Regions from separate parts of the Alteromonas sp. Cnat2-8 genome, predicted to be linked through region 3. Evidence: predicted binding sites of a transcription regulator. Region 3 holds the regulator's gene; each other region holds the start of a gene.
The links. The regulator sigma-54, encoded in region 3, starts transcription at its own class of promoters, with help from an activator protein. The targets are predictions, from matches to a motif close to GTTGGCACGNNNNTNGNNT.
Positions count from the first base shown of each region.

Region 1: a site for sigma-54 is predicted at 2,590-2,608, ahead of MHN00_RS05350 (DUF2726 domain-containing protein). Genes of this name have one in related genera too.
Region 2: a site for sigma-54 is predicted at 5,298-5,316, ahead of MHN00_RS17135 (exopolysaccharide biosynthesis protein). Genes of this name have one in related genera too.
Region 4: a site for sigma-54 is predicted at 3,510-3,528, ahead of MHN00_RS01100 (flagellar assembly protein T N-terminal domain-containing protein). Genes of this name have one in related genera too.

Region 1 covers NZ_JAKREX010000002.1:258,692-266,848, forward strand. The annotation lists gene MHN00_RS05335 (cobalamin-binding protein) at 1-35, opposite strand, end outside; gene MHN00_RS05340 (cobalamin biosynthesis protein) at 35-979, opposite strand; gene MHN00_RS05345 (5'-methylthioadenosine/adenosylhomocysteine nucleosidase) at 981-1,682, opposite strand; gene MHN00_RS05350 (DUF2726 domain-containing protein) at 1,847-2,434, opposite strand; gene MHN00_RS05355 (hypothetical protein) at 2,644-3,093, opposite strand; gene MHN00_RS05360 (M20/M25/M40 family metallo-hydrolase) at 3,253-4,770, opposite strand; gene MHN00_RS05365 (FAD-dependent oxidoreductase) at 4,899-6,314, opposite strand; gene gltB (glutamate synthase large subunit) at 6,328-8,157, opposite strand, start outside.
Region 2 covers NZ_JAKREX010000006.1:282,438-290,594, forward strand. The annotation lists gene MHN00_RS17110 (response regulator) at 1-1,359, opposite strand, end outside; gene MHN00_RS17115 (response regulator) at 1,372-1,824, opposite strand; gene MHN00_RS17120 (sensor histidine kinase) at 1,814-3,328, opposite strand; gene MHN00_RS17125 (hypothetical protein) at 3,333-3,557, opposite strand; gene MHN00_RS17130 (sigma-54 dependent transcriptional regulator) at 3,574-4,905, opposite strand; gene MHN00_RS17135 (exopolysaccharide biosynthesis protein) at 5,452-6,057, shown strand; gene MHN00_RS17140 (LysR family transcriptional regulator) at 6,066-6,989, opposite strand; gene MHN00_RS17145 (rhodanese-like domain-containing protein) at 7,046-7,396, opposite strand; gene MHN00_RS17150 (metalloregulator ArsR/SmtB family transcription factor) at 7,581-7,892, shown strand; gene MHN00_RS17155 (PRC-barrel domain-containing protein) at 7,989-8,157, opposite strand, start outside.
Region 3 covers NZ_JAKREX010000001.1:520,913-529,069, forward strand. The annotation lists gene lptA (lipopolysaccharide transport periplasmic protein LptA) at 1-169, shown strand, start outside; gene lptB (LPS export ABC transporter ATP-binding protein) at 172-897, shown strand; gene MHN00_RS02205 (RNA polymerase factor sigma-54) at 971-2,452, shown strand; gene hpf (ribosome hibernation promoting factor) at 2,483-2,770, shown strand; gene ptsN (PTS IIA-like nitrogen regulatory protein PtsN) at 2,784-3,227, shown strand; gene rapZ (RNase adapter RapZ) at 3,312-4,157, shown strand; gene MHN00_RS02225 (HPr family phosphocarrier protein) at 4,157-4,429, shown strand; gene mgtE (magnesium transporter) at 4,604-5,962, shown strand; gene MHN00_RS02235 (response regulator transcription factor) at 6,013-6,765, opposite strand; gene MHN00_RS02240 (spondin domain-containing protein) at 6,986-7,801, shown strand; gene MHN00_RS02245 (spondin domain-containing protein) at 7,814-8,157, shown strand, end outside.
Region 4 covers NZ_JAKREX010000001.1:239,056-247,212, forward strand. The annotation lists gene MHN00_RS01075 (chemotaxis protein CheV) at 1-763, opposite strand, end outside; gene flgA (flagellar basal body P-ring formation chaperone FlgA) at 1,042-1,758, shown strand; gene flgM (flagellar biosynthesis anti-sigma factor FlgM) at 1,861-2,190, shown strand; gene flgN (flagellar export chaperone FlgN) at 2,230-2,661, shown strand; gene MHN00_RS01095 (LPP20 family lipoprotein) at 2,807-3,292, opposite strand; gene MHN00_RS01100 (flagellar assembly protein T N-terminal domain-containing protein) at 3,593-4,774, shown strand; gene MHN00_RS01105 (transglutaminase-like cysteine peptidase) at 4,929-5,609, shown strand; gene MHN00_RS01110 (LapD/MoxY N-terminal periplasmic domain-containing protein) at 5,616-7,550, shown strand; gene MHN00_RS01115 (response regulator transcription factor) at 7,525-8,121, opposite strand; gene MHN00_RS01120 (HlyD family type I secretion periplasmic adaptor subunit) at 8,122-8,157, opposite strand, start outside.

The DNA.
Region 1 (8,157 bases), on a different contig from region 3:
AAAAAAATGGTTTTCATCATAACTGCTGTTTTCATTAGGCTACGGCCATTGCCAGCATAGCTAACGATGCGAAGGCGCTAACCGCAATCATGGCATGAGTAACCGTATTTTTGGCTGTCAACATGTGAGAGTACTTTACCTCGTTAGCGCCTCCCACGCGGGTGTATCGAATCTTCTTGTTGGCATAAATTGCTGGGCCGCCGAGTTTAATATCAAGCACACCGCCCATAAGCGCAAGCAGTAGCGACGTTTTATCTTTCACTGGGGAGCGCTTTATGGCGCGAAACCCTTTAATAGGATGGCTGACCAGTAGTGTTGCTAGACCACCAATGACCGCGGGCGGCATATTAAGTAAGTAAACAAGATTGCGTACGGGTTTGGCAAAGAAAGTCATTGCAGGGGTTCGGTAATGCCACTGCCAAGATGTGAGCAAAAGCAATCGATAAATGAGTGCGCCTATGGGGCCTGCCACTACAAAGTAGAAAATGACGCCGCAATAAAGATAAAGAAACTTCAGCCATAGCGATTCTATCGCGGCTTTGGCAATTCCTATATCGGAAAGTGAATCGCATTGACGTGCAGTAATGGTTTGCGCCATTTCACGTGCGAGGGATTTTTTATTTCTTCCCACACTCGCCAGCACTTTTTTGTACTGTTGACGCTGGTAACCGTAGTCGAGCAGTGCGACAAGAATAATCGCCTCAAAGAATACGGGGTATTGGGCCATGTACACCAAGATGGCAACACATACTACCAATGGCGCAAGAAGAACTAGGGCGGCTAATGAGCCTGAAATATAGTGCTGAGACCTACCGTATTCGCGAGAGGGCACCACTTTGCGCCCCATTTGCTGAACGAGGTAGCGCATGAGCGTTAATGGATGAGTACTTTGGGGCCAGCGCCATAATGCGTCAACGGCGATAGCCAGCCAAAGTACGAATAGCGACTGGTATTGCGGGTCGCTAATTACCTCTGTCATCTTATTTTGCGAGGGCCTTAATCATTGCCATAACTAATTGTGCTGAGTGTTTAGCGGCAGTGTCTAGATACTCTTTAAAGCTCACTGACGACGTTTTTCCTGCAATATCCGACAATGAACGAATGACAAGGAAAGGCGTGTCGAGCATATGGCAAGTTTGACCTATAGCTGCACCTTCCATCTCAACCGCTTTCATGTCTGGGAAGTTTTCACGCAGTTCTGCTACAGCTTCGTCGCTACCGATAAACGCATCGCCCGTACAGATTAAACCTGTTGTCGACTGAAGCGACGTAATGCCCGTGGCAGCACTACGAGCGGCTTCCATTAACCTTGTATCGCAACGGAAATCTTCAGGCATACCTGCGCATTGACCGAGCTTGTAGCCAAAATGGGTTAAATCGGCATCATGGTGAATAACGTGACTGGCGATCACTAAATCACCGATGTTTAGATTCTTGTCGAAACCTCCGGCAGAACCAGTATTGACAACAGCATCAGGGGCGTACTGTTCGATAAGTACAGTAGTAGCAATTGCTGCAGCCACTTTACCAATACCGCATTTTACTAGCACCACTTCTATGTCGTTAAGTGTACCTTCGTAAAACGTCAGGTGCTTCCACTGGGTTTCTTTTACATTCCAAAGTGACGCTTTAAGTAGCGCAACTTCTTCGTCCATTGCACCTAAAATACCAATTTTTTTCATAACTTTACCGACGGTGTTGAGGGAGTTTAACGCGTGAATACGCTGTTGAAAGCGTTAATTGTATAAGGAAAATAGAGAAACTGACAGAAAAATGCCTCTGTTACCGCTATTTGAGAGTAAGAAAATAGCAAAGCAACAAAGGCCAGGGGAAGTGGGCTTATGTCTTAAGCTGCAGCTGGTCTGCTTGAACGCACTGGGCGAGTCGGGCGCTTTGGTGGCTCTGGATTATGCGTTGGCAGCTGTGCCATTTTTTGCTGTAAACGGCGATATGGAATGAGTTTGTTTTCCAAACACTCGCGAATATCGTCAACGGTATAACCAGATTTCACTTTAATTCTTGCATGAGGAAGGCCGGCAGCATCAAGTGCTCCGGTTACAAACCAGTCTTTTTGTGATTTATAACCATCTTTGCCTTGGCTATGAACTAAGTCGATAGCAAGAACAGGACTCATGTCGTGTTTATCTACTAATACAAAGTCGAGCTGTCTGCTAGAAGCTCTGCTGATGGCTTGGCTTGCCGTCTTTTTATTTGCAGACTGGCGAACCGCCACTAAATCGTTAAGACGCACACGGCACACTATGCGAAACTCTCTTCCCATAGCCTGTTCGATAAGGTTTAAAAAAGAGTGCTCAACGGGGGTGAACAATTGCGGCTTTCGCCTAAATGGAAATGCGACACCGCCGTCTGACAACTTTATGGCACCCAGTGCAACGACAATAAGTAACATCATTAGAATAATTGCCAATTCCATCGTAACCCTCGCAAATATCAATAGTTAAAGCCCACGGAATGCGTAATAAAGAAGCCCGCTAAAGTGTTTATATCGAAAAAAGCTTGGGCTCCGTTTGCAGTTTGAGCGTCATAAAAATGACACTAACTGTTACCGTGGAGTAGTTATTGATGATTTTGCAAAGCAGATGCCAACATGAGTAGATTTCGTAGTTGTCTTGCTAAAAGGGCTTATTTCGTTGTGGATGTAACAAGAATATCCACTTGAGAGCCAGTATTATCTGGGCTGATTATTACTCTGACCCCTTTATCTTCTGAGGATAACAACGTGCGGCCGCTAACAGGCGTGTGAGTTTTTAAAGCGGGGTGCGCCGTTTGGTAAACATTCAGTAATTCACTCGGGGAGCGAGGAGAGTGGTAAACCATTACTGCTGTCTTGCTTTCGTCAAATGCTTGGCATTGTCTTGCATCATCAGAAATCTTAACTTGCTGAAAATCAGAAGGGCAAGACATGATGCTTGGCTTACTAGGTGAAGAGTTGACGCTTTGTTTCTTAGTTTGGTTGTTAACTTGCGCATTTAATGAAGCGTCAACAGCAATGGTATCAGCTAAGCTGGCATTGCTCGCTGCTATCGCCAGTGTTAGACAAAATGTAAGTTTCTTAATGTTTAAATGCTGCATAGATAGATTCTTCACCCGATGTGCGATGTCTTTAATTGCTTAAACGATAGTAGAGTCGTAACTCTCGCGCTTCAACTAAACCTTGGTCTATTAACGTATATTAGTGAGGTTTTCCGTATAGGTTTTGGTTTAAAGCATCACTTCATCACTACAACTCTATTACTGGTCATAAGGCGTGGTCAGTAATTGATACAGCGCATTTGTTCCACTGTAAAAGTTCCCTATACGTAAGTTTTCATTAGGGGCGTGTTGATTGTTATCAGCATTGACTAATGGAATAAGAATTACCGGCTTCTCTATACTGTTTACTAGCGGTGCGGTTGGAACAGTACCCCCCATCATTGGAATAACTACAACCTTCTCATCGCTTACAGACTCTAGTGCCTTTTGCGCCCATAGACCAACTGGCTCATCGAGGGACGTTTGTAGTGCTGCAGTGCCGGAGCTAACTTCTATAAGAATGAGTTTTTCATGCTTTAGACGGGTTTCTTTTGATGGCAATTCGTCCACAATGTGATATCCCTTAGCTGTTATATAGTCTTTTAACAGCTTAACTTGTCTGGACGAGTGAGCCTCTTTTGTAGTTCTAATATCGATGGACGCTGTAGCGCTAGCCGGAATGATTGTCCTTACTGCTGTTGTGCTTGCAGCGCTCAATCCATTGATATTTAAAGACGGAAGACTAATGGATTCATAGTAGTTGCCACCTACAGACTCTGACTTTGCTACCCCAAGGCGTGCCAATAGTGCAGTTTCATCAATAGGAATGTCTCGAAGCACCTGTTTTGTTTCTTCTGACAAAGGAGCGTCTCCGTAATAATTAGGAATAGTCACCTTGCCATTTTCATTTTTCATTCCTGCTAAAAGTGTTGAGAGCATAAAAGCGGGGTTTTGAATGTAGTTGCCAAAGTGCCCACTATGGCTATCAGAGTTTGGTCCGAAAACAGTGAGCTTAACCAGTGTCGCACCGCGATGACCGAAAACCACGGTAGAAGCGTTGGATGGATGCATGGGACCGTCTAACATTACTACGGCATCTGCAGAAAGCTGCGCTTTGTTTTTTTCTATCACTTTTGCGAGGGTAGGAGAGCCACCTTCCTCGTTTGAATCAAGGAGCACTTTGATATTAACTGATGGCGTCACCTTATTCGTCGAAAGTGAGTTTATGGCTGCTAGTAACATCATAATTGGGGCTTTGTCGTCAGATGCCGAGCGCGCAAAAATACGCCAATTAGGGTCATAGTCTTTATCGAGTAAAGAGAGTGGTTTTTCAACCCAGCTGTCATTTTCTTCGATTTTTAGAACGGGCTGCCAAGGGCTGTCTTGTTCCCACAACTCAGCGTTAACCGGTTGACCATCCATATGTGCATAAAAAAGCAGGGTAGGGGCATTTTTCCCAGCTAGCATGTAATCAGCATACAGCATCGGCATGCCGTTGTTTTCCAGCAGCTGAGTATTAAAACCATACTCGCTGTATTTCGTTGCCGTCCAACGCGCAACCTTTTCTATATCAGTTGCTGATTGCGTTGCAACGTTGGGTAGCGTGAGATATTCCAAGTAGTCTGCGAACACTGCTTTAGCCGAGCGAGTGGTAAGTGCGTTACTTTCCTCTGCCTGGGCGCAATATGAAACGGAAACTAAAAATAACCCGTAAAGTAGCCATGTCCGCAATCTCATGATGTCATCTCTTTATTCAATTATTCTATCTAATGTAAATCGTATCTCTTTCGTTTTAAATAAAAAAAGCTCGATAGCAGAACTATCGAGCTTTTCGTGAATGGACAATAGGCCTTAGTTAGCGAAGGTTAAACGCCAATATAGTCCATAATCCCTTCTGCGGCTTTACGGCCTTCGTCGATAGCAGTAACAACCAAGTCACTACCACGTACCATATCGCCACCGGCAAAGACTTGCGGGTGAGAGGTCTGGTAAGCAAATTTGCCAGCAGATGGCGCGCGTACGCGACCTTTTTCATCAAGCATAATGCCGAAGTCAGCAAACCATGGCGCAGGGCTGGGCTGGAAGCCGAAGGCGATAATTACCGCGTCTGCTTCTAGTACGTGCTCTGAACCTTCCACTTCAACAGGGCGGCGGCGACCATTGGCATCCGGTGGCCCCATTTCGGTTTTAACCAGCTTAACACCACATGCCTTACCGTTTTCATCTACTGCAATGTCTAGCGGCTGAAGATTGAATTTAAACTCAACCCCTTCTTCTTTCGCATTAACAACTTCGCGGCGAGAGCCTGGCATGCTTTCTTCGTCACGGCGGTATGCACAGGTAACTTGGGCAGCGCCTTGGCGAATTGACGTACGAACACAGTCCATCGTGGTATCACCACCACCTAGTACTACTACGCGCTTGCCTTTCATATCAATGTAATCAGCAGGATCTTTTTCAAGGCCCATTACGCGATTGGTGTTGGCGATAAGGAAAGGTAAGGCTTCGTGAACGCCTTCAACTTCTTCGTTATCGAAACCACCTTGCATCGACTTGTACGTACCCATGCCTAAGAAAACAGCATCGTATTTATCAAGCAAATCCTGGAACTGTATGTCTTTACCAATTTCAGTGTTAAGTACGAACTCAACACCCATCTCAGTAAAGATTTGGCGGCGTAGCTTGATCACGTCTTTCTCTAATTTAAAAGACGGGATACCAAATGTAAGTAGGCCACCAATTTCTTCGTATTTGTCGTAAACAACAGGTTTAACGCCGTTACGAACCAGAATATCAGCACATGCAAGACCAGCTGGGCCTGCACCTACAATCGCCACTTTCTTATCGGTCCATACCACGTCAGACATATCTGGGCGCCAGCCCATTTTGAATGCTGTATCGGTAATGTATTTTTCAATACTACCAATGGTCACTGCGCCAAAATCATCATTCAGCGTACATGCACCTTCGCACAGTCTGTCCTGTGGACATACGCGACCGCATACTTCCGGCAAACTGTTGGTTTTATGAGAGAGTTCCGCAGCTTCCAAAATACGGCCTTCGTTCGCCAGGCTTAACCATTGTGGAATATAGTTGTGTACAGGACACTTCCATTCACAGTATGGGTTACCGCAGTCCAAGCAGCGATCTGCTTGGCCTTCGGTTTGAGATTGGCTCAGCGGTTGATAAATTTCCGCGAACTCTTGTTTACGTACCATGATCGGCTTTTTCGGCGGATCGATACGTTCAACATCGACAAATTGATATACGTTCTTTGCCATAAACTAAATCCTCCTACTGAGCCTGAATGCGTAATTCAGCACTTGAACGACTGATGTGACCAAGCAAGTTTTTCACATCACTGGTTTTTGGCTTAATAAGCTTGAAGCGTTTCAGCGTTGCGGCGAAATCAGTAAGCAACGACAACGAGTGCTCGCTTCCTGTTTCTTCGTAATGCTGATTAATTAAGCCACGTAAGTGCTCAGCAAGAATCGCTTTATCTTCAATTGGCATTACATCGACCAGTTCGGCATTTACACGGTTATCAAGGTCGTCGCCATCATCCATAAGATAAGCAAAACCACCAGTCATACCTGCACCGAAGTTAACACCAACCGGACCAAGTACAGCCACAATACCGCCTGTCATATATTCACAGCCGTTATCGCCAATGCCTTCAACTACCGCAATAGCACCAGAGTTACGTACGCCAAAGCGCTCGCCAGCACGGCCAGCAGCAAACAGCTTACCGCCTGTTGCACCGTAAAGGCAGGTGTTACCCATAATGGCGCTGTCGTGGGCGTCGTAAGAGATATTGCGAGGTGGGTGAATAACAAGCTTACCGCCGGTCATCCCTTTACCTACATAATCATTGGCATCACCTTCAAGGTGCATATGCAGGCCGCCAGCGTTCCACACACCGAAGCTCTGACCCGCTGTACCGGTAAGTTCAACTTTGATAGGTGTATCTTCAAAGTCGTGGTTACCGTGGTGTTTAGCGATTTCACCTGATAGCAATGCGCCGACAGAGCGATCCGTATTGCGGATTGGGTATTTAAGGGTAATAGATTTACCTTCAACAACCGCTTGCTGGCCGTCTTTAAGCATCTGCGCGTTCAATTCACCTTTATCGATAGGTGCGTTGGTCGTTTGTGAGCAGAATAAGCGCGTATGGTCGCCTGCTTTAGGCTGCGCTAGCAACGGAGACAAATCTAAACGGTTTTGCTTAGCGGTAATGCCATCTAAAACTTTAAGTAGTTCTGTGCGACCAACAAGGTCGTCGAACTTAGCAATACCCATAGACGCCATGATTTCACGCACTTCTTGAGCAATAAACTTGAAGTAGTTCATTACCATATCAGGTAAGCCAATGAAGTGGTCGTCACGCAGTTTTTGATCCTGCGTTGCAACACCGGTCGCACAGTTGTTCAAGTGGCAAATACGTAGATATTTACAGCCTAAAGCCACCATTGGACCTGTACCAAAACCAAAGCTCTCAGCGCCTAAAATACCGGCTTTTACTACGTCTAAGCCTGTTTTCAAACCACCGTCGGTTTGAACGCGTACTTTGTGACGTAAGCCGTTTTCAATAAGCGCTTGCTGAGTTTCAGATAAACCAAGCTCAAATGGGCTACCCGCATACTTAACTGATGTTAGCGGGCTTGCACCTGTACCGCCGTCGTAACCTGAAACGGTGATAAGGTCGGCATAGGCTTTCGCTACACCTGTTGCAATGGTGCCAACACCCGGCTCAGATACTAGCTTAACGGATATAAGTGCCGTTGGATTAACCTGTTTCAAATCGAAAATTAGCTGTGCCAAATCTTCAATTGAGTAAATATCGTGGTGTGGAGGTGGTGAAATAAGGGTTACACCCGGCACAGAGAAACGTAGCTGTGCGATGTATTTATTTACCTTATCGCCGGGAAGCTGACCGCCTTCACCCGGTTTTGCACCCTGCGCCACTTTAATTTGAATAACGTTTGCGTTAACCAAATAGTGAGGCGTTACACCAAAGCGACCTGAAGCCACCTGCTTAATTTTAGAGTTCTTTTCAGTTCCAAAGCGAGAAGGGTGTTCGCCACCTTCCCCAGAGTTAGACTGACCGCCCAGGCGGTTCATGGC
Region 2 (8,157 bases), on a different contig from region 3:
GAAGGGCCGGTTGTGTTCATCCGCCTGCAACACGGCTTCTAGTGCTTTTACGCCATTTTCAGCGTAGCTAATATCAGCTTGAGATTGACTCACAAGGTGACCAGTTAGCCGTCGAATTTCTCGCAAGTCATCAACAATTAATACGCGTCCAGTTACGTTTAAATTGATGCTACTAGACTCGACAGGTTGAATTTGGCCTAATTCAAGATCTACACGAGGCTGTTCAGAAACATCGCCAGGGTTTATATCAAATGTAAATGTGCTGCCTTCTCCTAAACGAGACTTAACATCAATGTCGCCGCCCAGTTTAGTGACAAGCTCTTTACAAATGGCAAGTCCAAGTCCTGCTCCGCCATGATTGGCACGCATCACATCTTCTATTTGTTCGAAAGGCTGAAAAATATTGATGAGCTTATCAGGCGGCATGCCGATACCTGTATCATCTACAGAAAATCGCAGCAGTGTTTGACTCGAATCGTTTTCAGACGGCTCGTCGAGAGAGATGGTAAGCGTGATACTGCCCTTGTCGGTAAATTTCACCGCATTTGAAATTAGGTTCAACAAGACCTGACGAAGGCGGGTAGGATCTGTGTGTATAAACTCTGGTATTTTTGTTTTTGAAACAACGTTAAGGCTTAGTCCTTTGTCTTTGGCATTCAAACGCATTAATGAGTGAATGTCCGTCAAAAACGCGCTTAAGTTCACTTCCTTAATGTTGAGTTCAAGTTTCTCTGCCATTATCCGCGACATGTCTAGCAAATCATTGAGTAGGCTTAACAGGTGCTTGCCATTAGAGTGGATAATAGATAACTCTTGTTGAAAAGGGCTGTTTCTCGCATCGTCTATAAGCAGTTCGGTGTAGCCAAGAATAGAGGTGAGGGGGGTGCGCAGCTCATGCCCTAAATGCGCAAGGAACTTATCTTTGGCCTTGTTCTTTTGCTCTACTTTGTTCCGCTCAATTCGCTCGTTCTCGATGTCACGGCGAACCATGGCGTATCTAATCGTGCGCATAAACCGCGGTGATTCAATTTCCGATTTTTGCAAATAGTCTGCGGCACCTGCTCGCATGACCATTTCATCGACGGTAGCATCCGACTGTCCGGTAAGTATTACCACGGGTAGATTGAACTGGTTAGATTTTAAAACACCCAGTACATCAATCGCGTTCTCGGCACCCAGCAGATAATCTAACAAACACAAGTCGAAACTTTGTGTCTTTAATGCCTCTACTGCGTCTAAGCTATTTGTCACCCACGTCAACTCAAACGTAGGTGACTCGCACTGCGCTAGATAATCAGAGGTTAAGAAGTAATCATCTTCATCATCCTCTACCAACAGAATTTTTATTACCTCTGTCATCTAGTACCTCTTTTACTCGTGTGGTAATTCTACGAACTCTATCCAGTAACGTCCGAGCGCGCGCATTAGTTCAACCAATCCTTCAAAGTTCACTGGTTTTGTAATGTAAGATGCGCAACCTAGATCATAACCGCGAAGCATATCTTCCTCTTCTTTAGAGGTAGTGAGAATTACCACCGGGATACTGCGAAGCTTGGGGTCGTTTTTCAGTTCTTGCAGCGCCTCTCTACCGTCTTTTCTTGGCATATTTAGATCAAGCAAAATAAGACTAGGTCGCGGTGCCGATGCAGGATCTGTATATTTACCTTCATGTCGAAGAAACTCTAATAATTCAACGCCATCTTCAACACAAAACAGATTGTTTAGAACGCGGCTCTCTTTGAGCGCGTCAACCGTAAGTAGGCGGTCGTCTTCGTCATCGTCCGCCATAAGTATATTGATAGGCTGAGTTTGTTTACGCGTCATTGTGTGTTTCTCCATTATTGTTGTTAGAACCAAACGGTTCACTATTTTTGGGTATTATTATCGAGAACGTTGCCCCTTTTCCGGGAGAACTAACTGCGGTTATTTGACCGTTGTGCCGTTCTACAATACGACGACAAACGGCAAGACCAATCCCCGTACCTTTGTATTCACTTCTACCGTGAAGGCGTTGGAAAGGGGCAAATATTTTTTCAGCAAACGATTGTTCGAACCCTATACCGTTGTCTGATACGGTAATTTTTGTCCAGTCGTATTCTTCAGCAAGTAGAATGTCTTTCGTTTCTTCTTCCGTCGCGTCCCTTGCAGATATCGTTACTTCAGGTCTCACGCCCTCGCTCTGAAATTTCAGTGCGTTAGACACTAAGTTTAAAAACAGCTGCTCTAATTGCGATTTGTCACCGCGAATAGTCGGCATATCGCTAACATTTATTTGCGCAGACTTTTCATCGATAGCGATTTCCAAATCGCCCATGATGCTATCCACTACGGTGCCTAGATTAACGTCGTCAAACTCTTTACCTCGTGTGGAAACGCGAGAAAAGGCGAGAAGATCTGAAATAAGCATGGACATCCGCTCTGCTGCATTGAGCATGCGCGCAAGGTAATCTTTGCCTCGTTCGTCTATCACATCGTTGTAACCCGATTCTAAGCGGTTACCAAATGCCCGAATTTTTCTCAATGGTTCTTGAAGATCGTGTGACGCCACAAAGGCAAAATCTTCCAACTCTCTATTACTTCGTGCTAATTCGTCTGAATAAACACTTAACTCTTGCGTTCTATCTGCTATCCGAGATTCTAGATCTTCGTTAACAGACTCTAGGTCAGCTTGGTATTTCTCATGCTCACGGGAATTTATTTTGAGCAATAAAAATACCGTAATAATCAGTAGCAGAGTCGTTGCAGAGGAAATGATCAGCGTATTAACAGAGTCCCTTCTTAGGCTCATTAAGTTGGCTAAATGCGTGCCTTGCATATCTCGTTCTGAACCGTCGATTTCTCTAAATAAGGTTTCAAACTGTTTGTAGAGTTTTATACCCTTATCGCTATTCACTAAAATGACAGCTTGTTGCTCTTTCCCTTCTTTATACAGCTCAACTACTTCAATGACTTCATTGATTTTTGCTTTGGTTAACGACAAAAGTTCTTCGATGCGGATGGACTGGTCGTTAATATCTGAAGAGAAGGAGCTTACTTCTACCTCATCCATTAATTCGCCGATTACGCTTAACGTTTCGGTGTAGTCGGTAAGATATTCTTCATCGCCAGTTAGCATATAGCCGCGCTGACCAGACTCCACGCGAAGTACAGCAACGTGAAGGCGGTTAACTGCATTGATAACACGGTTCGTAGTGAACAGCCGCGCTTCCAGAGCAGAAAGGTCATTCAATGTACTAACTACGTAAAATGAATTAGCAGTTATTACAATAATGACCAGAACAACTAAAATTATCCAACTGTATAGTGAAGACAATACTTTAGTAATCATTTACTTAATCCGAAACATTGCCACTTAACTCTGATGTCATTTCAGCAAGAGTATGGCTGCAGTCTTTAGCACTGCTTATTATTTTATCCAACGCCACCAATGCCTTTTCAGGTGGAACGTCACCGTTTAATGCCATTTTTACTAGCTCAGCTTGCATTGATATTCTGTTTAATGGTTTGCGTGCATCATGCACATAAACACTTAGTCGAGAAAATTCTTCGCTAGTCATGCCGAATACCTCTTACTTAGTCGTCTTTACTTAAGTCACCATATGCATGAAGACGGTTGTAAAGCGTTTTTGTACTAATTCCCAGCATTTCTGCTGCGGTGGTCTTATTGCCATTCACTTTTTCCAACGTGGCATAAATTAGCTCTTTTTCCACGTCTTCAATGGTTCTACCAGCTTGAAGTGCCGGTGTCGTGCTCTGTTTTTGAGCAAATGGTGACTCAATGGTTTTTGGTAATTCAATCTCACTCTTTTCAGGGTCGCTCATAATGGCAGCGCGATGCACAAAGTGTCTTAGTTCACGCACGTTACCGGGCCAGTCGTAGGCTTGTAACGTATCGAGTTGACTATCTTCCCACTTAAATTGCGAGCCATTATCTTTATTGAATTCAGCAATAAAGGTTTTTGCTAGTAATGGAATATCTTCCTTTCTTTCGCGTAGCGGAGGAATGGTGATTGGGAACACCGCAAGTCTGAAGTAGATGTCTTCGCGCAGTACTTTGCTTTGCGCAATCTCTTCCATTGTTCGGTTCGTGGCAGATACAACGCGGCAGCTCACCGGGATGGTCTTCGTTCCGCCCACACGAATAACAACCTTGTTTTCTAAAACGCGGAGTAAGTTGGGCTGCATATCAATGGGCATTTCTGTGATTTCGTCCAAAAAGAGCGTGCCGCCCTCAGCTTGTTCGAAAACACCTTCTTTACGTCCTACAGCGCCGGTAAATGCTCCTTTTTCGTGACCGAAAAGTTCGCTACCTATTAGTTCTTTTGAGAATGCACCACAGTTGGTTGCAATATAGGGACCTTCACTTTCTGAAGCACGATGAATTGCGGCAGCCACCACTTCTTTACCTACACCGCTTTCACCAAGCAGCATTACGTTTGCGCTGGTCTTACTCACTCTAGAAATCAGCTTGTAGAGCTCTTTCATAATTGGTGATTCACCAATCAGTAGGTCAAAATGTTTCTCTATTTTTTCTTGCGCAGGTGCTTTTTCTTTTGGCTTTTGACTTAATACAGCCTCTATTTCCTCCCGTTGAATTGGCTTAACGAGATAGTCGACCGTGGGGCCACACAGACCCTTTATCACGCTTTTCACTGAAGGGTGACCCGTTATCAAAGTAACGCGAGGGCGCTTAGGAAGTGCATCTAACTCATTGAACAAATGCGCGCCGCTTCCATCGGGTAGCATGAAATCAAGCAGTACATGGTCAAAGGTTTCTTTCTCTAACCAATCGCGGGCTTCTTTGAGTGTGGCAGCGGTAAGTACTTCGTGGCCAAGAAATTCGATGATAGTACAAGCTACTTCTGTGAAATCGGCGTCGTCATCAACTAAAAGTACGGTAAGCACGTGGATGTCCCTCTCTTCTTTCGTTTCCTATTCAGAAAAAATATGGAATAGAATCAATGTTATAGTTTTATCATACGCTATTAACAACTGAATGCTAAAGCGCATATTTAAAGTTTATTTATACGCTGGTTTAAATTGATAAAGCGTAAGCGCATCGGAAAATATCTAAACGCTTCAAGCAACCCGGAAATCTTGAACACTTGCCTTGATGCCAGAGATAGTCGGTTGCGCTACCTTCTTCTAATTTATCAACTCTTTGCGATCAGCGGTGCACATCGCACTAAAGTACAGAATGTCTATATCTGTCTTTGTTTTATTAGGTGATTTTACTTTACTTATCAGGGGCATTTGCAAAAAGTATTCCTGTCTTCAACACACCGTCACATGCAATCGATGGCATATTTTTCGCACGATTTGCCTGTCTAAGGTTACTTGCAATCTCACTATGGTAAATCGAGTAGGTGCAAGAAATGTATATTAATTAGGCGAGGAGCCCGTCTGATTAGCGCGACGTTCGCTGGTAATGTGATATCAAAGGAATTGAAGATGTGGGGAAAAACAGCTGTAAGATCAATGACCTTGTACGAGTTGTTGGGGAAAATGCAGCCGCGAGCAAGACAAGATACATTCGAGTTTGCTGAATTTTGGGATGTGATGGAGAAAAGAGGCTTTGGACCAATGTTGGCGCTGCCATCTTTTATCGCTTGCACACCGATTGGGGCCATCCCTGGGATCCCATCTTTAGCGGGTGGGACAATTTTACTCATCGCGTTGCAAATTTTACTCGGTCGTAGGCATCCTTGGTTACCGCAAAAAGTGATGCAACTAAACTGTGACGCCGATCAGCTTCGCTATATTGTCGAAAAAGTTAAACCGTATGCAGTACGCGTAGACCGCTTTTTAGTTCCTCGGTGTTTTTTCATGCGCCAGCCTGTGTTCAGATCACTCATCGCATTATGTTGTGCAGGTTGCGGACTTGTAATGATTCCTCTGGAGCTTATTCCCTTTATGGGCCTTATTCCCGCTTTTGCTGTTTTTATTATGGCAATAGGCATGGCCACAGACGATGGTGCTGTGGCGTTAGTTGGTGTTTCATTATCGCTATTTGGGTTTATACTTGGATTTGAACGCCTTGCAGTCGCTCTAAACTGATGGTCAAACTACTCAGTACACGAATCGAGCATAAAATCTGACGATGGAAGGTTCATTGTTTGATATCGTAGCTCACCAATAAAAGCACGGGCAGCTGGTCCCAACGTATCGCCGTCTTCAAAAGACAGATAAAGGAGCGCCTTACGCAATGCTGCATTATTATCCAGGGGAAGGGGAACGAGTGTACCGTCTTCAAGCTCATCTTTAATGATTGCTATAGGCAGCCACGCAAAACCCAACCCCTGAGCAATAATATCTAATGACGTTCTAACGTGGCTTACGGTCCAGCGTTGCTCTGCACCTAACCAGCCCACATCAGCTTTACGCTCCGCAGATGAATCCCTTACCACAATTTGACGATGCGCTTTTAAGTCTTCCAGTGTGAGCGTTCTATCTAATTGGTGTAATGGATGGTCGGCGTGAGCGACAGCTGCAAACTCAATTTCGCACAAGTCTTCGCTAAAGCCATTAGGAAACACGAAAGGAGAGATGCCTAAATCAACTTTACCATTGCTCAAAAGTGAATTTGCGCCACTGAGCACAGTTTCTTCTATCTCGATACGAAGGAGCGGGAACTCAGCAGAAACTTTCGCTAGCACGTTATAAAGCAATTCAGACGGAAAAATAATATCCACCGCTATGCGTAAAGTTGTTTCTGTGCCAGATTGAAGGCTATTGGCAACGGCCTCGAGCTTGTGCGCTTCGCTCAGCAAAAAAGAGGCACGGCGATACATAAGTTCGCCTTGCGGAGAAAGCTGGACTTTACGTCCAATATTCTCAAACAACGACACACCAATGGCGTTTTCAAGCTTTTGAACCGCGTGGTGAACGCTCGATTGACTTTTGTGAACTTCAGCAGCAGCTTGATTAAAGCCGCCTGCATCGACGACGGCTTTGAACATTCGCCATTGTTCTAACGTAGATTTCAGCATACAGCGCCTTAAAACTCTTAATTAACGATACTTATAGCATACACGTGGTTAAGAAGTCATTTTCGGTTTGCTTGGTTTATTGTGGGTACAGGGCATGTCACCACCGAAACGTTCTCATAGCCCATTTTTATAAGTTGCTCTGCTGCTAGTTTTGCTCGAATGCCCGATGCACAGTGAATATAAAGTGGCGCTGAAGCATCTTTAAACTGTTCCAGTGCCTTCATTTCGAGCACGCCGCGTGGTATGTGAAGCGCAGAAGGTACGGGCTGATTGGCAACTTCGGCACTCTCCCGTACATCAATCAGTATACCGCTATTGTTTCGGCACTCACTGGCCGCTTGCTCCGCAGATACAGTGCGTAAGTTATCGTCTATGTTTTCTATTCGAGTCTTCATGTCTATAAGCATACTTTTCCTTTTTGCCTAAACTTGATTAAAATAAGTAAAATCTAATATATTGATGTCAGCGTAATAAAACAATGTAAAATACAGGGATTCGTCGCATAAATTGGCAGGTCGGCAAAATGTCTTATACTTTAGTATAGTAAATGGCTAAATTGGTGCCGAAATACTTTACAGATAGAGAGTGCTTATGTCCGAGGATATGGTAATAGGTTCAGATGATATAATGGAACACGCTGCGGAAGCCGAGATCTTCCTAAAGCAATTCGCGAATAAAACACGCCTTATGGTGCTTTGTTCGTTGCTGAAAGAGGAAAAATCGGTAACCGAACTTCTCGAAGTTGTTAGCGTCTCGCAGCCAGTGATTTCTCAGCATCTTGCTTTATTGCGAGAATCAAAGATGGTGGCCACAAGAAGGGAAGGTCAAACTATTTACTACCGCTTAGCAGACGAGCGCGTCAAGCGTTTGATTGCTTTGATGTACGAATTTTTCTGCGAGTAATCTACTTTTTGTATCCTAAGCTACAATGTCCGCCTTCAACAACGGACATTGTAAAGTTCCTAACTAAAAATCGCCAACAGTGACATTCTTCGGTTATTAATTTCCGTTTTTATTCAATTGCTCGCAAAGCATAGGCACATAGCCTTCTTCAGATATTTTTTCACTTTCCACTTCAGGTCTATCAACCAATTCGTCGTGACTTAAATTGACTACTACGCTGTGCGCCGCCCAGTCGATACTTTCAATATCGCTAGGTAGAAGTGCG
Region 3 (8,157 bases):
TAAAGTACAGGGTGACAACATCACGTTCGATATGATTACCGAGCAATTGCTAGCGACTGGGGGCGCAGGTAAAGATGGTGAGGGTCGAGTGACCACAGTATTCACACCTGAGACCATTCGCAAAACTTCGTCTAAGAAAGACAAAAAAGACAACGAGGGCAATGAATAGCAATGGCAACTTTGAGCGCTAAAAATCTTGCTAAGGCTTACAAGTCAAGACAGGTTGTTCGAGATGTAAGTCTGTCTGTCTCAACGGGTCAAATTGTTGGTCTTCTTGGCCCAAATGGCGCTGGTAAGACCACCACATTCTACATGATTGTTGGTTTAGTGAATCTGGATAAAGGCAAGATTGAAATCGACGACAATGAGCTAACTCATCAGCCCATGCACGAGCGTGCACGCCGCGGAATAGGCTACCTACCGCAGGAAGCCTCTATTTTCAGAAAGCTCACAGTGCATGAAAATATCATGGCCATTTTGCAAACCCGTAAAGATTTAAATTCACAACAGCAAGAAGAAGAAGCTGATGCGCTACTTGATGAATTTAATATTAACCATATACGTAATAGTACGGGGATGAGTTTGTCAGGGGGCGAACGCCGTCGCGTTGAGATTGCCCGCGCTCTGGCAGCAAAACCGCAATTTATTTTGTTAGACGAACCATTTGCTGGTGTTGATCCAATATCAGTTAATGATATAAAGAAGATAATACAACATCTTCGCGATAGGGGTATTGGAATCCTTATCACAGACCATAACGTACGAGAGACATTGGATGTTTGTGAAAAGGCGTACATTGTGAGTCATGGCGAGCTTATTGCGCAAGGAACGGCGGAACAGGTTTTAAGTAATCAAAAAGTAAGGGATGTATACCTAGGCGAACAATTCAGGCTATAGTTAATGTAACCGAATTGTCATTTTTCAGTTTCGCTCTGGTATATTCAATTTAGAGCATTTAAATAAGACGTAGATGAAACCATCTTTACAGCTAAAATTTAGCCAACAACTTACCATGACACCTCAGCTTCAGCAGGCCATTAAACTGCTGCAGCTTTCTACACTTGATCTTCAACAAGAGATCCAAGAAGCGCTCGATTCTAATCCGCTATTAGAAGTTGAAGAAGGTAACGACGAGCCGCAACTAGAAAAGAACAATATCGACAACGATGACAGCGGCTCTGAGGCCACTGCTTCTGCATCTAGTGACACATTAGAAGCCGGCGATGCACTTGAGAAAAACGATCTTCCCGATGAGCTGCCAATCGACAGTACGTGGGATGAATACTACTCTGCTTCATCTTCGCCTGCTCCGGGTCCATCCAATGACGACGAGCAAATCTTCCAAGGTGAGACTACTGAAGATATTCAAGAGCACCTTCTTTGGCAAATGCGCCTTACCCATTTCTCGGATACCGATCGCGCAATCGCTACAGCAATCATCGACTCTATTGACGAGTCAGGTTATTTAACCGTTACCCTTGATGATATTTTAGAAGCGGTTAACGATGATGATATGGAAGAGCCGATTGAAATGGACGAAATAGAATGTGTGCTAAAGCGCATTCAGATGTTCGACCCTATTGGTTCTGGCTCACGCTCTCCACAAGAATGTTTGATGGTGCAATTGCGCCAGTTTTCAGAAGACACACCGTGGCTTGCTGAAGCAAAACAACTGATTGAAGAGTACTCTGACTTACTGAGCAGCAAAGACTATCGTACGCTTATGCGTAAAAGCCGATTGAAAGAAGATCAGCTACGCGAGGCAATGCGTTTACTGCAAACCTTGAATCCTCGCCCAGGTAGTGCTTTAGTTACTAAAGAGCCTGAGTACGTTATTCCTGATGTCTCAGTAACCAAGAAAAATGGCCGTTGGGTGGTTGAGCTGAACCCCGACAGTCTGCCTAAGTTAAGCGTAAATCAACAATACGCTGCAATGAGTCGCCGTGCCAAGAATAGTAGCGATTCACAATTCATCCGCTCACACATGCAAGAGGCTAAGTGGTTCATAAAGAGCCTTGAATCTCGTAACGAAACCTTAATGAAGGTTGCAAACTGCATTGTGCAGCAGCAAATGGGCTTTTTTGAGCACGGCCCGGAAATGATGAAACCAATGGTGCTAAATGATGTCGCAGAAATGGTAGATATGCACGAATCCACTATTTCGCGAGTGACAACGCAAAAGTACATGCATACGCCACGTGGAATCTTCGAATTGAAGTATTTCTTCTCAAGCCACGTTGCAACAGAGTCTGGTGGTGAATGTTCATCTACAGCGATTCGTGCATTGATCAAGAAATTAGTGGCCGCTGAAAAGCCTAGCAAGCCGCTAAGTGATAGCAAGATTGCTTCATTGTTGGCCGAACAAGGCATTAAAGTTGCCCGGCGAACAATAGCAAAGTACCGGGAATCGTTGTCGATCCCGCCGTCGAACCAACGCAAAAGCCTTATTTAATCGGGCTTAATAATATAAGGAAGACGAAATATGCAAATCAACCTTACTGGTCATCATGTCGAAATCACCGACTCTTTGCGTAATTATGTCGATACGAAGTTCAGCAAACTTGAACGTCACTTTGATCACATTTCTAATGTGCATGTCATCCTGAACGTTGAAAAATTAAATCAAAAAGCCGAAGCGACCGTTCATTTAAGTGGCGCTGAAGTATTCGCATCCTCAGAAAATACCGACATGTATGCGGCGATTGACAGCATGGTTGATAAACTCGACCGGCAGGTAATCAAGCATAAGGAAAAACTGAAAAAACATTAGTAGTTAATTAAGCATGGATATACAAGCCATCGTAAGTCTGGACCGCACCGAGTGTGCGGTTCAGTGTAATAGTAAAAAGCGAATTCTTGAGATCATCGCTGATATCGCTGCCAAGCAAAACGAGAACATTGATCAGGCAACGGTACTCAACAGTTTGATGGCTCGAGAGCGTATGGGTAGTACAGGCATTGGCAATGGTATCGCCCTGCCCCACGGACGCCTGCCGGGCCTTGAGAAAGTGATTGCCATTGTTGTAACCAGCACGCCAGCAATCGACTTTGACGCCCTTGACGAGAAACCCGTAGACATCTTTTTTGCGCTACTCGTTCCCGAGGAGCAGACCGAAGGACACCTTCAAACGCTGGCCACCGTGGCTGGTAAACTAAGCGACAAAGAAACGATTAAAGCAATACGTCGCGCAACGACAAGCGACGATATTCTATCTGCATTAAGTTAAACATTAAGCGCCTATTAACCGTTTAGTGGGCGCCTAATTCAACAACGCGTATGTGATAAAACCAGAGTATTAGGGAGAAAGTAGGTGAAGCTGATAATAATCAGTGGTCGTTCGGGGTCTGGTAAGTCTGTCGCACTTCGCGCATTGGAAGATTTAGGTTATTACTGTGTTGATAATATCCCGGTAAACTTACTTCCCACCTTAACCCATACAGTTGTTGACGAGTACGATCAGGTTGCGGTAAGTATCGATGTGAGAAACTTACCTAAAAATCCTGACGATTTGGTGGAAATTCTAGACTACCTGCCTTCTTCGTGGTCGATGACCATTGTTTACATTGACGCGAGCGATGATGTACTGGTTAAGCGTTTTAGCGAAACACGTCGTCTTCACCCTCTCGCCAAGCTTAATAAATCGCTTTCAGAAGCCATTAAAGCGGAGTCTGCCCTACTTGCTCCTATTGCAGAACGCGCAGATTTATATTTGGACACTGATAAGCTTACCATTCACCAACTGGCAGAGTTAATTCGAGAGCGTATCTTGGGTAAGAAAAGCTCACGCCTTGTGCTTGTGTTTGAGTCGTTTGGCTTTAAGCACGGCATTCCTAAAGATGCGGATTACGTTTTTGATGCCCGCTTTTTACCTAACCCCCACTGGGAGCCCGACCTTAAACATCTGACCGGATTAGACGCACCAGTAGAAGTATTTTTGGGGTCGCAGCCTGTAGTGACCAAGTTCATTTGGCAAATTCAGAATTTAATAACGACATGGCTGCCTCATTTAGAGCGCAATAACAGAAGTTACGTAACCGTAGCCATTGGCTGTACTGGCGGGCAACACCGTTCGGTTTATATCGCACAGACCCTGTCGAAAACCTTCAGTGAAATACACCCTGATGTTCAAATTCGCCATAGAGAGCTGAATCAGTAATGACTATTCAAAAAACGCTAACTATCGTCAATAAGTTAGGGTTGCATGCGAGAGCGGCGACCCAACTGGTTAAACTGGCTAATCAATTCGACGCTAAAATTATCTTAAAAAAAGGCGATAAAGAAGCAGACGCAAGCAGTGTATTGGGATTAATGATGCTTGAAAGCCATCAAGGTGAACAGGTAGATGTGATTGTGGACGGCAGTGATGCTGTTGATGCACTTGCAGCTATTGAAGAGCTTATTGAGGGCAGATTTAACGAAGACGAATAGTCTTACTTACCCAATCCATTGACCAATTAATCAACACTTAGCGCAGTTATCTTAAAATCCTGCGCAAAACCTACGCAATTATCATGACAGACTCATCATAATTGCGATATTCTACGCCCACTTAGGCTCTATGGCCTGCATTGTTCATCTTTTAGCTTGTAGGAATAACGCCTTATGGCAGAAGCGCTTGTTTCTAAATACGTACAAACTCAGTTACGCGCACTCAACGCTGCGTTGACCAACGGTCAATTCGTATCTGTACGTAAGCTTCTGCTTGAATTACCGCCTTCAGACGTCGCCCACATTCTTGAATCTAGCCCAAGCAGAACCCGTGACGAATTATGGGAGCTCATTGATGGTGACTTTCACGGCGACATTTTAGAAGAACTGTCTGACGATGTTCGAAACGGTATCATTACAAAAATGCTTCCCGCTAATGTGGTTGACGCACTTGAAGAGATGGATACCGATGACTTAGCAGAGACGCTAAGCAGCCTTCCCGAGCCAGTATTGGCCGATATTCTAGATTCGATGGATGCACAAGATCGCGTGCGCGCAGAGCAAGCGCTGTCTTACGGTGAGGAAACCGCTGGTTTCATCATGAACACCGACACCATCACATTACGTCCAGATGTGACCATTGACGTGGTTCTGCGCTATATCCGCTTAAAAGGCGAGCTACCTGAGAATACGGATACGTTTTACGTGGTAAACCGAACTGACAACCTTGTTGGTATCGTTCCGGTTACCCGTTTACTCACCGCAGATACCGACGATAAAGTGTCTGACGTTATGGACGAGGAATCTGAAGCGATTCCTGTGAATATGCCAGACGATGAAGTGGCAAGCCTGTTCGAGCGATACAATTGGCTTTCAGCACCTGTTGTAGATGAAAACCATCGCTTAGTGGGCCGAATTACCATTGATGACGTGGTTGATATTATTCGTGAGGACGCCGAGCACTCGATGATGAGTATGGCGGGTCTTGATGATGACGAAGATACCTTTGCACCCGTTATGCAAAGTACCAAACGACGCTCGGTGTGGCTGGCGGTAAACTTAGTGACGGCGCTAATGGCTGCGATGGTGAGTGATCTATTTGAAGCAACGCTCAGCCAACTGGCTGTGTTAGCTATATTAAATACCATTGTCCCCAGTATGGGCGGTGTAGCGGGTAATCAGACGCTAACGCTAGTTATTCGCGGTATGGCACTAGGCCATGTTAACGCGAGTAACTCACGATGGCTTATCAGTAAAGAAATATCCATCGGCTTTTTAAACGGTGCCATTTGGGCGGTGCTTATTGCCTCTGTCATAGCGTTATGGAAACAAGATTACATGCTGGGCGTAATTATTGCCTTTGCCATGATGGTAAACATGATTGCGGCTGCTTTAGCGGGTGCAACCTTACCTATGATCATGAAGCGTCTTAAGATAGACCCTGCCCTAGCTGGCAGTGTTATCTTAACTACGATAACCGATGTAGTGGGTATTTTTGCTTTCTTAGGTACTGCGACGCTGTTTCTAATTTAAGTTAATTTTGAACTCTCATGCCTGATAGGGCATGGTGAGCTAAAAAATACTCATGCAATAAGCGCTTTCGCTATATATCCATTGACGTTCAACTTGTAACCCACACCCCAGACGGTTTCTACTAGCTGTCCACCATTTTCAATACTGTTGATTTTATCAAGCTTAGTGCGTAAACGATTTATATGGGTATTCACCGTGTGCTCGTAGCCTTCGTGGTTATAGCCCCACACCTCACTGAGCAATTGATTGCGAGAAAAAACTTGGTTTGGATGACGACAAAAATAATCCAGTAGCGCAAACTCCCTAGCCGTTAACGTTAGCACTTGGCCATTTAAGGTTACGCTATGAAATCGCTGGTCGATTTTAAGGGGTCCTATTTCGATGCGCTCTTCACTACCTTGAGATGGTCTTAAATGTTCTTGGCTAGGCATACTTCTGCGCATATGGGAGCGAATACGGGCAATAAACATACGTGCATCAAATGGCCCTGATAGATAATCATCTACGCCTACTTCATAGTAGTTTGCTTCATCTACCTCTTCGTCGGCCACATCGCCTGTCATCGCGTCACTTTCCACTGCCATCACCCAACTTTCGGGGTTCGTATCAACAAGGCCTTTTATACGATTAAGACAGATAATATTTCCATGCGACTCAACAATAACGAGCGAATAATGCTGCGCCTTAAGCAACGACTCTGCGGATTGAAAATTAGAGACTGCGTCGTAAAGAAAGCTATGCTTACTTAAGCATTGCGATATGTTCTGTTGAAACTTATTTCCACTGTAGATGATAAGGATCATATCTCGCTCCTAATTCGCCAATAAAAAACAAGACCAGTGTGTTCGTGGTTTTCTTTCACAGTGATTACAATTTTTTTAAAAAATATAAATTCAGAATTTATAACAGCACTGTTATTTATTGAGACGAATCTGTGTGCGTTTTGTGAAAGTTCTGTGATGAATTGGACATTTTACTGCCCTAAATTTTTATGCGATTTAAGCCATAAATAAGGACAATAAAATGAAATTCACTAAACTTGCTAGCGCAACGCTTTTGTCGCTAGCAGCAGTATCAGTAAGCCAAGCTGTCACTTTAGACATTGAAATTACCAACCTGACTCAGGCGCAGAGTTTTACGCCGCGTTTAGTCATAGCTCACGATGACACCGTCGATGCCTTTGAAGTTGGGCAACCTGCGTCATCAGCTCTAGCGTGGTTAGCTGAAGCTGGTGTTATTGACGACGAACAAAATGCTGATTCAAGCGGCGCAAACTTTGAAGCGTTACTCGGCCCTGTTGATACCGACAATGGTTCAAATACGTGGCACCGTTTTGGCGGACTTCTCGCGCCGAAAGCTACGTTAAGCTATCCCTTCGATACTATGGACAAGCCATATCTTTCGCTACTTTCCATGCTAATACCTACTAACGACGCTTTTGTTGGTATGGACAGTATTGAAATTCCAACCGAGCCGGGTACCTACACTTATTACCTTAATGCATACGATGCCGGTACTGAGCTTAACGATGAACTAAATAGTGCCCGTACAGATGTTGTTGAAGCTGGAACCGGAAACGCGCTGGGTGGATATGGCGTACCGGGTGTTGCCGGTGGCGGCGCTCCAACTCGTATTGTTGATTTGGGTACAGGTGGCACGGGTGTGGGTGCACAAATCGTTAATGGCGAAATAGAAGATGGTGAAGATGGCCCAGTACACATCCACCGCAATGCGCTTGGTGATACTGATAGCGCCGCTGGTGCCAGTGATCTGGACTCTACCGTACACCGTTGGTTGAACCCAGTAGCACGTGTAGTTATTACTGTTCCTGCATCTTAAGGAGCCAATACGATGAATAATCCAGTAATTAAACTCAGTACATTATTGATGCTTTCAGCGCTTCTTGCTGCCTGCGGCGACGATGGTGATACAGGCCCTCAAGGACCAGCGGGTCCGCAGGGAGAAGCAGGTACTGACGGACAAGATGGTACGGATGGCCAGGACGGTTCTGACGGACAAGACGGTATCAACGGTAATTCAGCGGTTTATACCGTACAAATTACCAACTTAACTTACTCTCAGCCCTTTGCACCTGCCGCCGTCATATTGCATGAGTCAGGCTTCCATTCCTTTAATGAGGGCGAGCCAGCCAGCATGGGCATTGAAATAATGGCTGAAGGCGGTGACCCGTCTAT
Region 4 (8,157 bases), 280 kb from region 3:
TCTTAATTTCGGCGGTTAGTGTATAGCCGTCCATTTCTGGCATCTCGATATCTGAGACCAGCACGCCTACACGGTTCGTTACATCGCCGTACTCTTCCGCAATTTCTTTAAGCCTGTTTAATGCTTCAAGACCGTTTTTAGCTAGCTCAATTTCTAAGCCTAGTGAAGTTAGGGCCTTTTTAACTTGGTTTCTCGCTACCGCAGAGTCATCTGCAATAAAGATAATTTTGTTTTCTTGGCCTTCGGTTGTCAGACCTTCTGCCACCTCTGAACTTACTTCGGCATTCAACGGAGAAATTTCATTTAAAATTTTCTCAACGTCTAGAATTTCAATAAGTTCATTTTCAACTTCAGTCACCGCCGTTAAATAGCTTGCTCTGCCGGTACCTTGAGGTGGCGGCATGATCGCATCCCAATTGGTGTTGATGATACGCTCTACGGCACCCACCAAAAAGCCCTGAACTGAACGGTTATATTCCGCAATGACAATAAAGGCATTAGAGAGATCTTCAATTTTACGGCCGCGTGTTGCCATACTTAAATCAATGACCGATATGGTTTGACCACGGATGTGCGCCACACCACGAACCAACGGGTTTAATTTCGGCATTGCTGTTAGCGGAGGACACTGAAGCACTTCCCGCACTTTAAAAACGTTAATTCCAAAGCGTTGGCGGCCGTTCAGTCTAAACAGCAGCAACTCTAAGCGATTCTGCCCAACAAGCTGCGTGCGCTGGTTTACTGAATCTAAAATCCCCGACATAGGTCACCTCTAAGTAATACTGGGCATGATCATTGCCTCTTATGATAAAGATAGACAATATCACTAAATTTTTGCAGGTCAAACGACAGAAAAATGACACTAAATAGCATTTTTCAGTCTTTAGTAAGGGTTTATACCTTAACTTAATCAATGATCCTGCGTTGACGCTCGTGCTTGTAAACCTTATGGATTTACTTTGGCTGTTATTTATTTGCACTAAGCAAATCGGCCGTATTAAGCATAGTCAATAACTTGTAAACTGAACACGAAAAGTCATGATGAAAAATATGAACGCCAAAACGCGCCTTACATTCACACGATTACTGTCATTGACCGTTTTCAGTGTGCTTTCTATGAACTGCTTGGCGACACAAACCAATCACAAACAGGTTGAAGAAGGCGCAAAACAATACCTAATAACTCAACTTGCTGATAATACGCAGGATACTAGCATTGATGTGTCTATTGTGAAGATAGACGATAGGATAAATATTCCTGACTGCCCAACTGGGTTCGAATACAATGCGTCGCAAGAAGCGCTGAGCCAATCGTATATATCAGTTAGAGTGAGCTGTAGAAATAATGAATGGTACCTTTTTACCAGCGGGCAAGTAACGCGTACCAAAGAAATTGTTGTCACCCAAGGCGCAATAAGTCCAGGAACCGTACTGACATCATCGAATCTCTCTCTGGCAAAAGTTGATGTAAGACGATTACGCCATACCGCATTTACTGAACTAGAAGCGCTTATTGGGGCTAGAATAAAACGCCGAGTGACTGACGGACAAGCTATACAGTCAAATATGCTATGCTTTGTGTGCAAAGGCGACAGAATTACCATAACTGCTGAGGTAGCAGGTATGGAAGTGAAAACAGCCGGAATCGCTCAGCAAGACGGTGTTGTTGGTGACAATATTAAGGTAATTAATGCCAGTAGCCAAAAGGCGGTGATAGCAAGAGTCGCAAGCCCTGAAGAAGTCGTGATACACTTATAAACGAGGCAGCGAATATCTACTTTTTTGTTCACAATTTAGCTAAAGAAATTAGCCAAAAGGCCGATATACTTTACAGAGGCGAAAAAGTAGTGAGGACTAATTATGGCAATTAACAATATAAACAATGGGTTACCGAAAACCCCCGTTGATAATGGAAAGGTTGCGCAGCAAAACCAAACGCAGCAATCTCCACAGCAGGCATCAACACAGGCTGCGCAAACCGCATCAGTTCCTCGTCAGGATTCTGTATCGTTGACGCAATCTGCTCAGCAGCTCAACCAGGTTCAGAAGAAAGGTTCGGAAGCGCCTGTGAACCAAGATAAAGTCGATCGCCTTAAGCGAGCGATTCAAAGTGGCGAGTATAAAGTTAATCCTGAAGTGCTTGCCAACAAGATTGCAAAACTAGAAGGTGAGATTTTTGGCGCTAAATAGTGAGCGACAAAACTCGTAACTAACCAGAAGAGAGCTAACGTGACTGAACAAGAAAGCCAATTGACACAAGCACTAATAAAGCAAGTGGAGCAACTGTCTTCACTTGCCGTATTGCTTGAAAAAGAATTGCAACTTATCAGTTCGCGAGACGCCGAATCTTTAATGAACTTGTTAGACGAAAAGACAGCACTGTTAACGTCTATTCAGGCTCTCGATGGAAGCATTGAGCGCACAATTAGCGATCAAGGCTCAATGTCAGAAGAAGATGAAGCATTAATGACTAATGCAAAGAAACTTCTGGACGATTGCAAATACCGCACGCAGGTCAATCAAAAAGCCGTAGAGCAAGGACAGCTACGCCTCACACACTTACGTAACTTGATGATGGAAGTTCGTGCCAAAGAATCGCTCACCTATGACAAAAAAGGAAAGCCGAAAGGCGGGACTTTAGGGTCGGGAGTGAGCGCCTAATTTTTTGCGATTTCAGTAAACCCCACTCAGCGAGCTTTAACCATTAAGCCTTAACCGGTAAAAGTAAATTATATCTCTGTGAATTTGCGCATGTTTCAAGACTTCACGATACAGCCACTTGCGCAAACTCCCCTTTCGCTAACGTTTAATAATACTTAACATCCTTTACTCGGCGCGGTTTTGCGGTCGACAGATATATATCGTAAACCTGCTGCATATCTAAAGCGAGTTCGGTGACGTATGTATCTTCACCTACTGGATAGGCTTTAACGACTTCAGCGCCTCTAATGACCCCCTCTACAGATGCTCGCAATGTTTCGCTATCTATAACCAAGTGAGACAGAGACTGATTGCCTTCAATTTTTTGACCATAGACTTGTTCAGTTAGCTCTCGGTATGCATCTAATTTTGACGCTTTCATCGCCATTATAAGCTTCATGCTGTCGCTTTCGCCATGCTGGGAGGAAATTGGCGCATAGCCCACCGCCTTGAGCACGGGATAGCTTTCTGGTTCTATTGTTTCCCACTCAACGTGTTTATCAATAATGCCGCATCCACCAGTGCTTATTGCTAAACCAAGAAAGCAAGACAGCAGCAGCGATTTTGATTTATGTATTTTTTTCAAGCACATAGTTTCATTTCCAAATTGCATTATTAATAAAATCAAATGTGTAGTTACGCTGCTCTCGTCGGTGGCAGCCTTGTAACTACGAGATACTGCCATACTCGCGGTAGCAGATTTTGACATATCTAAACTGACGCTTTTTACAAACCTTTAGCAAGATACGCGTTGCAAGATATGTGCAAGATATGCGCCCGATTGATTTAATGGCGACGAAACCACATCAACTGGCACTCTTTTCGCATACTTCGCTTCATAAACCGGGCGCTTTGCATAGCGCAGTTAGATAAAAACCTCCAGAGGTGTGCGGTGCGACATATTAGCAAAACAAAGCTGGTAACTATTTTAAATGCAGTCGTGGCGGTAATTTGCCTGTTTGCATTTTTGGTTGGGCAAGCAAATGCCGTGTGGTACGAGGCTACAGGACAGGCTGTGGTGCAAAATGGTGATAAGGAAACTGCCAGACATGCGGCTACCCAAGAGGCACTTAAGCAAGCCATGCTTTTTGCAGGCGCATCAGTTCATAGTGTCGCCAAGCTTACAAATGGTCTTCTTAAAAATGAAGAGATGACCATTCGCTCTACCGGCGAAGTTGAACAATTGGAACTAGTTGATGAAGTTTATAGCGGCGATGTGATTACGGTAAGTATTCGCGCTGACATTTTTCCAAGAGGAAAAGTGTGCGCCGCACAAAATGACCAAAAACATTTCGCTACTACACATTTCAGGGTACGTAACAGAGCGCAGCTAACACAGGGTAATATTCCCAATTTCGATGCTTCATTCACCCAGCAGTTAGCGCAGGCCATGCGAAATAAAACTGAAAACCTAGATATTATCTATATCGCGCCACATACTGCAAAATTTGACAGTCGATATACTGACCAAAATGTACGCACGCTTTCAGCGCAAAGTAATACTCAATTTGTGCTGGTGGGCATGATAGATGATTTAAGCATGACACGGGAAGAGGCTTCGGTTTTTACACCGTGGCGTGAGGGTACTTCTCGACGCTCCTTTGCTATGACCATTCAAGTCTATGACGGCATTAATGGAGGCCTGTTGTTGACTAAGTCTTATCAGAATCAAGGAGAATGGACATTCGACAGATTCGAAGATGTAGATGAATTTTCGACGAAGTTTTGGCAGTCGCTTTATGGGCAAACTGTCAACGCGACAATAGCAGAAGCGATTGAAGACATAAAAGAAGCCACTGCATGCCAGCCAATGACAGGTAGAGTGATTAATGTTGCCGGCGATAAAATTTCTGTATCTTTAGGCAGAGACAATGGCATTTCTGAAAAAGATGAACTATACCTTTATCAAGCTAAAGAGATTGTCGATAACCGTGGCCGTAAATACTTACAGTACTCGCTATATCCTGGCAAATTTGTAGTGAGTAGTGCCTACGGTAATTCGTCTCTAGTAGTAAACGAAGGTGCAGGAATTATCGCAAACATTCAAGAACACGATTTTGTAGTAAAAAAATAGTCTTTCTCGATTTCCACTTTAGCATTCGAAATCATGGTTGGTTTATCAGCACAGCCATGTTATACCTATAACTACGTATAGCAAATTATACTTAAACTTTAGGTGAAGACGGTTACTCTCGCCTATACTTTAGTATAACTAAAATAATGAAGTTATGACCCTTTCTCTATTTGCGTCGCACTGCTTAGCATTAGTGGCCCTGCTACTGGCTGGACAGCAAATGAAGGATCAGTATGTAATCGAGTTTCCAAAGCTTGAACAGGAAGTAAAAAATAAATTTGGAGCTGATAAAGCATCACACGTTGCAGCGCTAGAAGCTGCCCTACACGCTCTTGAAAGTAAGGGTGTCAAAGATCAATTGCTTGGTGTAAACGCTTTCTTTGATGAGCATATTCAGTATGCTACTGACGATATTGTGTTTAAAGAAAAAGACTACTGGGCAACCCCTTCTGAACTTTTTGGCCATTCTCGCGGAGATTGTGAGGATTATGCCATTGCAAAATACGTAGCTCTGCTACACTTAGGTATCGATAGTTCTAAACTTCGCCTAATTTATGTAAAAGCGAAGATTGGTAGAAGTCGAGTAACACAAGCACATATGGTTTTAGGATACTATGACTCCCCTTCATCGGATCCCCTTGTGCTAGACAGCTTAGTGTCTAATGTATTACCCGGCTCACAGCGCACAGACCTGATACCTGTTTTTAGTTTTAACGACTCAGGTATTTGGCAACCAGGCAAAACGGCACAGGTTTCTTCGTCTACCAGTAGACTATCTAGGTGGCGTGACGTTATTGAGCGCATGAAGCAAGAGGGGATTAGCAGAAGGTCCTAGGAGTTTATGTCAATAACAAGAGAATTATGGCTAGCCATTGTAGTCGTTGTCCTTGTTGCAATTGCAGGTAGCGTGACAATTCATGGAATTACTACGAAGCAATACGTAGAAGAACAGCTTTACTCAAAAAACTTAGATAACGCAAGTATGATGGCGTTAACGCTAAGTGGATTAGAAAAAGACCCCGTATCTTTAGACCTTTTCATCATGTCCCAATTCGATATAGGACACTACGCGACAATTGTACTTCAAAAAGCGGACGGCGAAATTGTGTCTGCCCACACCCACGAAGTGCAATTAGATGAAGACACGCCCAGATGGTTTGCAGACAATTTCTCACCGAATGTCAATCCAGGTATTGCTCAGGTTAGCGAGGGGTGGGGTCAGTACGGTACGATATATGTTGAAACCGACACCAGCTTCGCCGTCGCATCTATGTGGCGCGCTACTCAACGGCTCATTTTTGGCTTGTCCCTTGTAGGTATCTTCTCAGGAATAATAGGCGCGTGGGCACTTCGTTTTATTATTCGACCTCTGGATGGCGTTGTTAGTCAAGCCGAGTCTTTTGGTGAAATGAAATTTGTTCAACTGCCCGAACCTCGCACGCTAGAACTCAAACGTGTGGTTCGCGCGATGAACTTCTTAGCGAGAACGTCCAAGAAGATTATGGAGGAGGAAAATTCCCGCCTTGATCTCATGCGCTATAAAACCCAATTCGACGACGAATCTGGTGTTGCCAACAGAGACTATTTTATATCGATTTTAAAAGGCCAACTTGCCTTTCGCGATACAGAAGGCGTCAACTGCGTCTTTTTTGTGAGATTTACTGAGGGCGAAGGTTTCTTGCGCTCCCCGGCCAATATACGTAAAAATCGTATTCGCGACTTCGTTGAAGAAATTAATGATTGCCTTTCTATGCATCATCACCTTTTCACCGACAGTCGTATTGCTAGAATGCAAAAAAATGAATTTGCTATTCTCCTCACCGAAACACACGATGCCGTTACTATATCTGAAGCATTACACGGTGCGTGTTTAAGTGCATTTAGCCGCGATGGCGACCCTCAAGTCTTTCAGTCGGTTGTGAAATTACGACCGGATGACAGCTTTTCAAACGCACTTATGCGCGCTGATGCAATGATAGATGAAGCCGAAGCGGATGAAATGGACGAACCGTTTGTCGAGGCCCCGCTAAGAGAATTCATTTCACTTGTGGAAGAGAAGCGATGGGAGCAAGAGCTCAAACGTGCTATCGATGAGCGCGATGTAGAAACATTTAATTTCCCAGTGCTCGATATAGACAGAAATTTGGTTCATTACCAAAGCTGGGCTGGGGTGAACATAGACGGCGAGCTTAGAAAGAGCGGCTTCTATACCCACTGGGCACGTTACTTAGGTTTGTTGCCACAGTTAGAACTGACAACCATTATTCACCTTATTGATTACATTAACCGTTCTGGCACAGAATCGAAGTTTGCTTTTCTTTGCTCCGAACAGTTCATGCTAGACCCTGAAACCCTTGCACAGCTTTATTATCAAATAGGCAGCAACTCAAAAGCAGCTAAACAGCTGTGTTTCGAAGTAAGGGAATCTACAGCAACACGTTTCCCTGACGAATTTAGCGACTTTTGCACTACGCTTAAAGCTAAAGAATGCGAAATAGGCCTTAAACGCGTAGGCGAATCGTTCTCGCAACTGTTAGATGTGCAAGAGATGGGGCTAGACTATGTGAAAATTGATTCCGCATTTATGGCCGACATAGACTTCAACCCAGCTAATCACGCTTTCCTTCGAGGCTTCTGCTCACTGGCGCATACTTTCGGTATTAAAGTATACGCCGACGGCGTTAAACGCTCTGACCATCAAGCGCTCTTTATAGAACTTGGTATTGACGGCGTTGTATCACACATGGAAGTTATAGAGCATCTTTTAGATGACTAAATTCACCAAGTCGGAGTAATAGACTGATTCGGTCCTTTGCCTCAAATTTGTGTAAGAGCGTACCCACATATTCTTTAACGGTACGCTCGGTAATACCGTGCTCTCTTGCAATTTCTTTATTGCTTAACCCATCTAAAATGCCGCTCAATACGTCCTTTTCGCGGTTCGTTAAGCCACTTAAAGCAGGTAACACGCGTTTAGACTGCAGATTGACCGCCACATTAGATGTTGTCACTAAAAGCAACTCATTAGGTAACCACATTCCTCCGGCTTCTATCACCCTCGCTACCGAAAATAAAAGAGACTGGGTTCCTAATGCGTGACAATACGCCCTAGCGCCTAGCATCAGCGCTGTTTGCATCTCTAAACGGTCATATTTGTAGGTCAGTAATACCACTTGTGTTACTTTTTGCTTGGCTTCAATTAGCTGTTGCCGCCAGTTCTCATCGCTTGCCAATATCCATATACAATCAGTTTGATCACATGTTAGTTGATCAACCCGACTATAGCTGGTCCACGAATACTGGGTTAGCGCCCCTTGCAAATCTTTCTCGGCAATGAAATGTCTCATTTAACGCTCCCGCAGCGCAGAGGCTGTAACATTGAA